DNA from 3 places in the Serratia sp. DFXYC6 genome. Region 1 is predicted to be linked to each of the others. Evidence: predicted binding sites of a transcription regulator. Region 1 holds the regulator's gene; each other region holds the start of a gene.
The links. The regulator PurR, encoded in region 1, represses purine synthesis genes. The targets are predictions, from matches to a motif close to CANGCAAACGTTTGCNTG.
Positions count from the first base shown of each region.

Region 2: AC2CGQ_RS23530 (nucleobase:cation symporter-2 family protein) is a predicted target of PurR. The motif match lies at 1,849-1,866, and genes of this name have one in related genera.
Region 3: serA (phosphoglycerate dehydrogenase) is a predicted target of PurR. The motif match lies at 1,666-1,683, and genes of this name have one in related genera.

Region 1 covers NZ_JBXUNV010000001.1:1,734,975-1,738,682, forward strand. Annotated here, with positions in the region: gene AC2CGQ_RS08380 (C40 family peptidase) at 1-142, shown strand, start outside; gene sodB (superoxide dismutase [Fe]) at 342-920, shown strand; gene cydH (cytochrome bd-I oxidase subunit CydH) at 985-1,074, opposite strand; gene purR (HTH-type transcriptional repressor PurR) at 1,399-2,424, shown strand; gene punR (DNA-binding transcriptional activator PunR) at 2,421-3,365, opposite strand; gene punC (purine nucleoside transporter PunC) at 3,489-3,708, shown strand, end outside.
Region 2 covers NZ_JBXUNV010000007.1:22,897-26,604, forward strand. Annotated here, with positions in the region: gene AC2CGQ_RS23525 (AsmA family protein) at 1-266, opposite strand, end outside; gene AC2CGQ_RS23530 (nucleobase:cation symporter-2 family protein) at 395-1,795, opposite strand; gene gltS (sodium/glutamate symporter) at 2,036-3,247, shown strand; gene recG (ATP-dependent DNA helicase RecG) at 3,294-3,708, opposite strand, start outside.
Region 3 covers NZ_JBXUNV010000002.1:117,671-121,378, reverse strand. Annotated here, with positions in the region: gene AC2CGQ_RS13960 (LysR family transcriptional regulator ArgP) at 1-612, opposite strand, end outside; gene rpiA (ribose-5-phosphate isomerase RpiA) at 817-1,473, shown strand; gene serA (phosphoglycerate dehydrogenase) at 1,766-3,004, shown strand; gene AC2CGQ_RS13945 (5-formyltetrahydrofolate cyclo-ligase) at 3,053-3,661, opposite strand.

The sequences.
Region 1 (3,708 bases):
CGGCGTCTATCTCGGCAACGGCAAATTCATCCAGTCGCCGCGCACCGGCGAAGAGATCCGCATCAGCCAGCTCGACAACGATTATTGGCAAAACCATTACATCGGCGCACGCCGCGTAGTGACGCCGAAAACCATCCGTTAATTCCCTGTTCTGCGCGGTTGCGGCCCCGGTCGCAACCGCCTGCTCAAGCTATCGCCCATCGCACTCCCCCACGCGCATTTCTCGCTTTTCCTCCTGTTTTTTATGATGAAAATTGTTAAGATTGAATGACCACAATAAAAAACGGCCCATCTGGCTCCCGCCTGGGCGGGAAGAAAGTGGCGCTGTAAAGGAGGAAGCAATGTCGTTTGAATTACCTGCATTACCGTATGAGAAAAACGCGCTCGAGCCGCACATCTCCGCCGAGACCCTGGAATACCACTACGGCAAACACCACAATACCTACGTGGTTAACCTGAACAACCTGGTGAAAGGCAGCGAGTTCGAGGGCAAATCGCTCGAAGAGATCATCAAGACCTCCAACGGCGGCGTGTTCAACAACGCCGCGCAGGTGTGGAACCACACCTTCTACTGGCACTGCCTGTCGCCACAGGGCGGCGGTGAACCGCAGGGCGAACTGGCGGCGGCGATCGTCAAATCCTTCGGCTCTTTCGCTGCGTTCAAAGAGCAGTTCACCGATGCCGCCGTGAAAAACTTCGGCGCCGGCTGGACCTGGCTGGTGAAAAAACCAGACGGTGCGCTGGCGATCGTCAACACCTCCAACGCGGCAACTCCGCTGACCGGTGAAGATAAACCGCTGCTGACCGTTGACGTGTGGGAACACGCGTATTACATCGATTACCGCAATGCGCGTCCAAAATACCTGGAAAACTTCTGGGCGTTGGTCAACTGGAAATTTGCGGCGGAAAACCTGGCGTAAACGCAGGCCTTGCCGAAGTGACGAGGCGCAGCCAGGCTGCGCCTTTTTTAAAACCGGCGGGAGATCAGTTCAACGCGGCGACAAAGCTGAAAGCGATGATCATCGCCAACGCGCCGACGGTAGTGAACAGAGACATCTTCAGATCGGTATCCATGACAACTCCTTTAAAATGGGCTTTCCTAAGGATAAAAGGCGCACAATTAGTACGTCAAATCATTTTCCCACAGTTCGCCGATAAAATCTTGTTATCATTTCCCGGTTTATAATCTCGATTACCTCTTCCACTTTTGTTCAATATGCGACAAAATTCGCAGTTCACAACTGCGTACCGGCATCCATGCCCCTCCTGATTAAGCGCTGAAGACTTCAACACACTAAAAACTCAGTTTTCGCTTCTCTGGAGAAGGATCTACGTAGGCAAACGATTAACATCACACTTACATGCTGTAAACATGTGAGTTCAGGAGTCATTCCTTACATGGCAACGATTAAAGATGTGGCCAAACGCGCGGGCGTTTCCACCACCACCGTTTCGCACGTCATCAATAAGACTCGTTTCGTCGCCGAAGAGACCAAAGCGGCCGTGTGGGCCGCGATCAAAGAGCTGCACTACTCGCCGAGCGCCGTGGCGCGCAGCCTGAAAGTCAATCACACCAAGTCTATCGGTCTGCTGGCCACCTCGAGCGAAGCGCCCTATTTTGCCGAAGTGATCGAGGCGGTGGAAAACAGCTGCTACAGCAAAGGTTACACCCTGATCCTGTGCAACTCGCACAACAATCTGGACAAGCAGCGCGCCTACCTGGCGATGCTGGCGCAAAAGCGCGTCGACGGCCTGCTGGTCATGTGTTCCGAATACCCGGATCAACTGCTGGGCATGCTGGAGGACTACCGTAATATCCCGATGGTGGTGATGGACTGGGGCGCTGCGCGCGGCGACTTCACCGACACCATCATCGATAACGCGTTCGAAGGCGGCTATCTGGCCGGCCGTTACCTGATCGAGCGCGGTCACCGCGATATCGGCGCCATCCCGGGCCAGCTGTCGCGCAACACCGGCGGCGGCCGTCATCAGGGCTTTATGAAGGCGCTGCAGGAAGCGCATATCGACATTCGCGAAGAGTGGATCGTCCAGGGTGACTTCGAGCCGGAGTCCGGCTACAAGGCGATGCACCAAATCCTGTCGCAAAAACAGCGGCCGACCGCGGTATTTTGCGGCGGCGACATCATGGCGATGGGCGCCATCTGCGCCGCTGATGAGCTGGGGCTGCGAGTGCCGCAGGATATTTCCGTGATCGGCTATGACAACGTGCGCAACGCCCGCTACTTCACTCCAGCGCTGACCACCATTCACCAGCCTAAAGAGCGCCTGGGAGAAATGGCCTTCACCATGCTGCTGGATCGCATCATCAGCAAGCGCGAAGAATCGCAGGTGATCGAAGTGCATCCGAAGCTGGTGGAACGCCGTTCGGTCGCCGACGGTCCGTTCATCGACTACCGCCGCTAATCCCCTGAGCCGGAAGCCTGCACGGCTTCCGGCGCCGCCTCGCTCAGCCACTCCTGATTCAGCGTCTCGCCATCGCCCAGATACGCCAGCAGCCAACTCATCGCCGGCGACGGTTTATCCTGCTGCCAGGTCAGGCAGCAAGGGCTGGCGGGAAACGGCTGCTGCAGCTGCAACGCCTTCAGCTCACCGCGCTGCACCAGCGGCAGCGCCCGATGCGCCGGCATCATGCCGACGCACAGCCCGGCGCACAGACAGTCGAGCGCCGATGTCCAGTCCGGCACCACCAGCCGCCGCTGGTTATCCAGCGTCCAGGTGACGCGCTTGGGCAGATTGCGCGAGGTGTCTTCCAGACAAAGCGCAGGGTACGGCCTCAACCGATCGTCATTTAACGGCCCTGCCAGCTGCGCCAGCGGATGCTGTGGGCTGACTACGCACAGCCAGTTCATGTAGCCCATATCGCGGAAGGCAAAGCCGCCGCCGACCGGCACCGCGCGCGTGGCGCCGATCGCCATGTCCACCCTGCCGTCCACCAACGCATCCCAAACGCCGTTGAACACTTCGGGTTGCAGCATCAGTTCAACATCGGGGAAATGGCGGTAGAAATCCAGCACCAGCTGGCGGCTGCGCTGGGGTTTGACGATGATGTCGACTGCGATATTCAGCTGGCCGCGCCACCCGTTGGCCACCTGCTGACAGTGGCGACGGGTGTCGAGCATTTTTTTGATAACAACTCTCGCATCCTTGATAAACAGCGCGCCGGCCGGCGTCAACTCCACATCACGGTGACGCCGCTCAAACAGCGGCACCGCAAGCCATTGTTCCAGTTGCCGCACGGTATAGCTCACCGCCGACGGCACCCGGTGCAGCTCCTGCGCCGCCGCGCTGAAACTGCCGGTGCGCGCGACCGCGTCAACAACTTCAAGAGAATATTCAGACCACATCGCTTTGCCTTCAATTTTTTTAACAGCACTTTGCAAATATTACCGTTTCACAAGCAGAGATCCAGCCGGATACACTGGCCGGCGCTAAAAACCTGCGACACTAAAATATTAACGAGAAATACCATGCGAAATTCTTTTGGCTTTATGTTCTACCTCGCCGGCCTGAGCATGCTGGGTTATCTGGCGACCGATATGTACCTGCCCGCCTTCGGCGCCATGCGGGAGGAACTGCAAATTTCCGCCGGCGCGGTCAGCGCCAGCCTGAGCATCTTTCTGGCCGGCTTCGCCTTCGCGCAACTGCTGTGGGGGCCCCTCTCCGACCGACTGGGCCGCAAACCGGTAT
Region 2 (3,708 bases), on a different contig from region 1:
AGGCTGAGGCCGAGATCGACGCGTTTGGCGGCCAGCGCCTGCGGCTGGCCATTGCGCGCCAGCTGCACCTCTTCCAGACCGATCTGGCCCGGCTGATTCCACGAGTGGGTGATTTTTCCTATCGACAGGCGGTATTCGCTGTTGTCGCTGATCCAGGCGCTCAGGCGGCCTGCCGCCCAGCGGGTTTGCCCCACCAGATACAGCACCACCGCCGCCAGCACGGTCAGCAGCAGCAACGTCAGCAACAGCTTTCCGATAAATTTCATCGTCTACATCCGCATCGGTCAAAAAAGATACCCTGTTTATGCCGCAATTGGCCGGGCATCTCAAGGGCAATGGTCTGATAGACAATAAAAAACGGCCGCAAGCGGCCGTTTGAACGTCAATGGACGGGTTACTTTTTCTCGTGTTCCTGCGGGAACACCAGGTTCAGCACGATGGCGGTAATGCCGCCTGCGGCGATGCCGGAAGAGAGCAGGGTTTTCAGCCAGTCCGGCGCGAACTGCAGGATCAGCGGCTGCTGGGAGACGCCCATGCCGACGGCCAGCGACAGCGCCATGATCATGATGGCGCGCCGGTTCAGGCGCTCGCGCGACACGATGCGCACGCCGGAGGCGGCGATGGTGCCGAACATCACGATGGTCGCGCCGCCCAGTACCGGCTCGGGAATGTGCTGCACGAAGCCGGCCACCGCCGGGAACAGCCCCAGCGCGATCAGCATCAGCGCCACCACGAAGCCGACGTAACGGCTGGCGACGCCGGTCATCTGGATCACGCCGTTGTTCTGGCCGAAGCAGGAGTTGGGGAAGGTGTTGAACACCGCCGACAGCATCGAGTTCAGGCCGTTGGCCAGCACGCCGCCCTTCAGGCGCTTCATGTACAGCGGCCCGCTGACGGGCTGTTCGGAGACGTCGGAAGTGGCGGTGATGTCGCCGATGGTTTCCAGCGAGGTGACCATAAAGATCAGCATCAGCGGCAGCAGCAGGTTCCAGTCGAAGCCCAGGCCGTAATAGAGCGGCGTGGGAATGGTGATCGCCGCCGTTGGGGCTGCCGATGCGCCGGCGGGCAGCATGTCCATCGCCCAGGCCAACAGATAGCCGACCGCCATGGCGATCACCAGCGAAGCGACGCGCAGGTAAGGGTTGCGCTGGCGGTTCAGCAGGATGATGACCGCCAGCACCGCGCCGGCCAGTAGCAGGTTTTTCGGTGAGCCGAAGCTGTGATCGTTCATCGCGGCGTAGCCGCCGCCGATCGAGGTCAGACCGACCTGAATCAGCGACAGGCCAATGATCATCACCACGATGCCGGAAACCAGCGGGGTGATAATGCGGCGCGCCAGATGCAGCACGCGCGACAGTAAAATTTCGGTGCAGGAAGCGACCATCAGCGTGCCGAACAGCGCGGCCATCATGGTCGGCACGTCGGCGCCGCCGTTTTTCAGCGCCAGACCGCCCATGATCAGCGGCGAAACGAAATTGAAGCTGGTGCCCTGAATCGACAACAGCCCGGAACCCACCGGCCCCCAGGTTTTGATTTGCAGAATGGAAGCCAGACCGGAGGCGAACAGCGACATGCTGATGATGTGCTGGGTATCCTGTGCCGGCAGGCCCAGCGCCTGGCAGATCAGCAGCGCCGGTGTGATCACCGCGACGAACATCGCCAGCAGATGCTGGCCGGCGGCAAACAGCGTTTGCGGCAGCGGCGGGCGATCTTCCAGGCGATAAATCAGTTCACTGGCGCGGGGTTCTGAGGCGGCTTGGCGCGCGGCATCAAGCTCGGAGGATGACATGCTCATGGTGTGGCGTTTCCAGATACGGCAAAGCAGGCATTTTAATGCCCCGCCCCGCAAAAGCAAACGGTTGCGCGTAAATATTATGTTGCCGACTTTCCCGTTTATGTCGCATTTTCATTCATTTTTTCTTGTCATCTCAGCGTTTTTTACTTCTAATCCTGCACTCATCAAGTTTAAAAACTAAGTGGTTTTCTATAACTTATTATTTTTATTTGGATCTTTTCCCTTACATGGAGTACCTGGATGTTTCATCTTGATACTTATGGCACGTTAGTCGCGGCGACGCTGGTTTTGCTCCTCGGGGGCAAGTGCGTCAGAACCATTCCCCTGCTGCGAAAATATACCATTCCCGCTCCCGTCGCCGGTGGTTTGCTGGTGGCCCTCCTGCTGTTAGCCCTGAAAAAGCTCGTCAACTGGGAAGTCAGTTTTGACATGTCGCTGAAGGATCCGCTGATGCTGGCCTTCTTCGCCACCATCGGCCTGAACGCCAACCTGGCGCGTTTGCGCGCCGGCGGCAAGGTGCTGGTAGTGTTCCTGTTCGTGGTGCTGGGGCTGCTTATCGTGCAGAACGCCATCGGCATCGGCATGGCGAAAATGCTGGGGCTGGATCCGCTGATGGGCCTGATTGCCGGATCGATCACCCTGTCGGGTGGCCACGGCACCGGGGCGGCCTGGAGCAAGCTGTTCATCGAGCGCTACGGTTTTGAAAACGCGACGGAAGTCGCCATGGCCTGCGCCACCTTCGGCCTGGTGCTGGGCGGTCTGATCGGCGGCCCGGTGGCGCGCTATCTGGTCAAGCACTCCTCCACGCCGGAAGGCACCCCGGATGACAGCGTGCAGCCGAGCGGTTTTGAGAAGCCGGAAAGCGGCCGTCTCATCACCTCGCTGGTGATGATCGAAACCATCGCCATGATCGCCATCTGTCTGAGCCTGGGGCAATTGATTGCCGGCCTGCTGGGCGGCACGGTGTTTGAACTGCCGAACTTCGTTTGCGTGCTGTTCGTCGGGGTGATCCTCAGCAACACGCTGGCCTTCACCGGCTTCTATACCGTGTTTGAGCGGGCGGTGTCGGTGTTGGGTAACGTCAGCCTGTCGCTGTTCCTGGCGATGGCGTTGATGAGCCTGCGCCTGTGGGAGCTGGCCTCGCTGGCGCTGCCGATGCTGGCGATCCTGGCGGTGCAGACGCTGGTGATGGCGCTGTACGCGATATTCGTCACCTACCGGGTGATGGGCAAGAACTACGACGCGGCGGTGCTGGCCGCCGGCCACTGCGGCTTTGGCATGGGCGCCACGCCGACGGCGATCGCCAACATGCAGGCGATCACCGATCGTTTCGGCCCGTCGCACGTGGCGTTTTTGGTGGTGCCGATGGTGGGGGCGTTCTTTATCGATATCGCCAATGCCATCGTCATCAAGCTGTATCTGCTGCTGCCGGTGTTCCCGGCGGTGGGGTGATATCGCGAGCCAGAAAAAAAGAAGAGGGCGCCGTCGGCGCCCTTTTTTATGCGTTGGAGTAGCGTGCCTTCTCCGGCAGCCAGCGTTCAATCAGCGCCTGGGCGTGTTCCGGGTAGTGCTGGTGGAGGTGGCGAGCGACGCGCTGCACTTCGGGGATCATCGCCTGGTCGCGCAGCAGGTCCGCCACTTTGAATTCGGCGCTGCCGGTCTGGCGGGTGCCGAGCAGCTCGCCCGGGCCGCGGATCTCCAGATCGCGCTGGGCGATGACAAAGCCGTCGTTGCTGTCGCGCAGCACCTGCAGGCGCGTTTGCGCGGTTTTGCTCAGCGGCGTTTTGTACAGCAGCACACAGTGTGAGGCCACCGCGCCGCGCCCTACGCGGCCGCGCAGCTGGTGCAGCTGCGCCAGGCCAAGCCGTTCCGGGTTTTCGATGATCATCAGGCTGGCGTTCGGTACGTCGACG
Region 3 (3,708 bases), on a different contig from region 1:
GAATGCCTGGTGCATGTCGTCGAGATGGTCGAAGGCCACCGCCGGCGCTTTCAGCAGTGCGGAACGGGTGACGCCGTTCGGGAAATAGCGCTCGGCGAAGCCGCTGGAGGCCACAAACAGGTAGTCCAGCGCCCCCAGCCGATCCACCAGGCAGCTCGGCAGCGGCTGCGGCTGAATACTCACCGCGCCCACCACTTCACCGCGGCGCAGCCGCTCCTGGGTGCGGGTTTCATCTTCCACCTGCAGATTCAGGCGAATCGGGGAGTCCGCCAGCACCGGCTTCAGCGCCGGCAGCAGCCAGGTCGCCAGACTGTCGGCGTTGACCGCCAACGACAGCAGCAGCGGCGTATCGACGCCGGTGTCGTTGCCCAGCCACTCTTCTTCCAGCAGCTCCACCTGATGCAGCAGCGCCAGCAGCTTTTGCCCCTGTTCGGTCGGGCGCGGCGGCACGGTACGAACCAGCAGCGGTTGGCCGAACAGGTTTTCCAGCTGTTTGATGCGTTGGGATACCGCCGATTGCGTGATACAGAGTTTTTGCGCGGCGCGCTCGAAGCCGCGCTCACGGATCACCGCGTCCAGCGCTTGCAGCGTACGATAGTCTGGGCGTTTCATCGGAAAGATATCCCTTAAATTAGAATGATACCGGCACTATGCCACATTTTACGCATGGCGCAGGTGGAAAAATTACGCTCCCAGCTCGCCGCCAGGCGGGTAAAAATGCGGGCTGCGGTAAATAAGTGTGATCCTGCCGGCGTGAAAAACAGCGTTTTACCCTATAATACGCACACGTTTTCGTACAGAGGCAAGGGACATATTATGACGCAGGATGAACTGAAAAAAGCGGTGGGCTGGGCGGCGCTGGAATACGTGACGCCGGGCACCATCGTCGGGGTCGGCACCGGCTCTACCGCCGCCCACTTTATTGACGCGCTGGGTTCCATCAAGCACCAGATCGAAGGCGCGGTGTCCAGCTCCGATGCCTCCACCGCCAAGCTGAAAAGCCTCGGCATCCACGTGTTCGACAGCAACGAAGTGGACTCGCTCGATATTTACGTGGACGGCGCGGACGAAATCAACGGCCATATGCAGATGATCAAGGGCGGCGGCGCGGCGCTGACGCGCGAGAAGATCATTGCCGCCATTGCCAAGAAGTTTATCTGCATTGTCGACGCCAGCAAGCAGGTGGACGTGCTGGGCAAGTTCCCGCTGCCGGTGGAAGTGATCCCGATGGCTCGCTCTTACGTGGCGCGTGAGCTGGTGAAACTCGGCGGCCTGCCGGAGTATCGCCAGAACGTGGTGACCGACAACGGCAACGTGATCCTCGATGTGCATAACCTGAGCATTACCGACGCCGTGGCGCTGGAGAACAAGATCAACGGCATCGCCGGCGTGGTGACCGTGGGGCTGTTCGCCAACCGTGGCGCGGACGTGGCGCTGGTCGGCACCCCGGAAGGCGTGAAAGTGGTCAAATAAGCTTCTGCCGTCTGTGGCCCGGCGGTGCCGGGCCGCATAATTCTTCGGTTAAAATATCTTTTCTGAAAAACGGCAAATTTGGTGACTTATGTCACATTGTGAAAACTGACTCCCCAAAGCTTCTGCCGAAAACTTTCCCTATGGCATTTTCTGCCGTAAACCGCCATCAACGCTGCGCCTTGTCCTGCCGGGCAGGCAATCGTTTGTATTGCCGCCCGCGTTATTTTTGTTATGTTGGATGGGAGCTGTGTCGTCACAGCCGCTTCTGAAGTCTGAACATAGGGTCGGGTAAATGGCAAAAGTATCATTGGAGAAAGACAGGATTAAATTCCTGTTGGTGGAAGGGGTTCATCAGAGCACGGTCGATAATTTGCGTGCCGCCGGTTATACCAACATCGAATACCACAAGGGTGCGTTAGACACCGAATCTTTGAAGGCATCCATCCGCGATGCACACTTCGTCGGCATCCGATCGCGTACGCATCTGACTGAAGAGGTGTTCGCCGCCGCAGAAAAACTGGTGGCGGTGGGCTGCTTCTGCATCGGCACCAACCAGGTTGATCTGAAAGCGGCGACCAAACGCGGTATTCCGGTCTTCAACGCCCCCTTCTCCAATACCCGATCCGTGGCCGAAATGGTGCTGGGCGAGCTGCTGTTGATGCTGCGCGGCATTCCGGCCGCCAACGCCAAGGCGCACCGCGGCGTGTGGCACAAACTGGCCGTGGGCTCCTATGAGGCGCGCGGCAAAAAGCTGGGCATCATCGGCTACGGCCATATCGGCACCCAACTGGGCATTCTGGCCGAAGGGCTGGGCATGAAGGTGTTCTTCTACGACATCGAGAACAAGCTGCCGCTGGGCAATGCGCAGCAGGTGCGCCATCTGTCCGATCTGCTCAATATGAGCGACGTGGTGACGCTGCACGTGCCGGAAACGCCATCGACCAAAAATATGATGGGGGCGGAAGAACTGGCGCTGATGAAACCGGGCGCCATTCTGATCAACGCCTCGCGCGGCACCGTGGTGGATATTCCCGCGCTGTGCGACGCGCTGGCCAGCAATCACCTGGCGGGCGCGGCGATCGACGTCTTCCCGGAAGAGCCGGCGACCAACAGCGATCCGTTCAACTCGCCGCTGTGTGAGTTCGACAACGTGCTGCTGACGCCGCACATCGGCGGTTCCACTCAGGAAGCGCAGGAGAACATCGGCGACGAAGTGGCCGGCAAGCTGGCGAAATACTCCGACAACGGATCGACTCTGTCCGCCGTCAACTTCCCGGAAGTGTCGCTGCCGGCGCATGGCCCGAACGCCAGCCGCCTGCTGCACATCCACGAAAACCGTCCGGGCGTGCTGACGCAGATTAACCAGATCTTTGCCGAAGAGGGGGTTAACATCGCCGCACAGTATCTGCAAACCGGGCCGGAAATCGGCTATGTGGTGATCGACATCGAAGCGGAAACCGCGCGCGCCGACGCCGCGCTGCAGCGCATGAAGGCCATCGACGGCACCATCCGCGCCCGCCTGCTGTTCTGATTCGGCGGCATGCCGCAACGAAAAAGGCCGGAGCGATCCGGCCTTTTGCTATTTTGGCTCGTGCCACGCCCAGCTGCAGAGCGGGGTGAGGATTTCCGGCAGCGGGATATCCCAGTGTTCGGTCGGCAGATGCTCCACTTGCTGGCAATCATGGGCCAGGCCGATGGGATAGGGGCCGCCGCTGCGCCAGTTTTGCAGGGTGCGATCGTAAAAGCCGCCGCCCATGCCCAGACGCTGCCCGGTATGATCGAACGCCACCAGCGGTGTCAGCACCACCTCCAGTTCACCCAGCGGCAACACCTTGCGCACATCGAGGCGCGGTTCGAGAATATTGAAGCGATTGCGCACCAGCGGCGTTTCCGGCGCATAGCGCAGGAACAGCAGGTGGCCCGGGCTGAACGGATGCAGCACCGGCAGGTAAACCCGTTTGCCGAGCGTCCACAGCCGTTCGATAAGCGGCCCGGTATCGAGTTCGCCGTCAAACGACAAAAACACCGCGATGCTGTGCGCCGTCTGAATGCGTTCATGCGTGACGAGGCGTTCGGCTATCTTTTCTGCGGCAAAGCGTTGCTGGCCCGGCGTAAGCTCGCGCCGACGTTGGCGAATGTGTTGACGAATGGTTTGGCGCTGCTGCGCGAATTGGGGTTGAAAAGGCATCGTATCAGGCTTGCTCTGTGTGGTGTTCAGCACACATAAACCGCTGA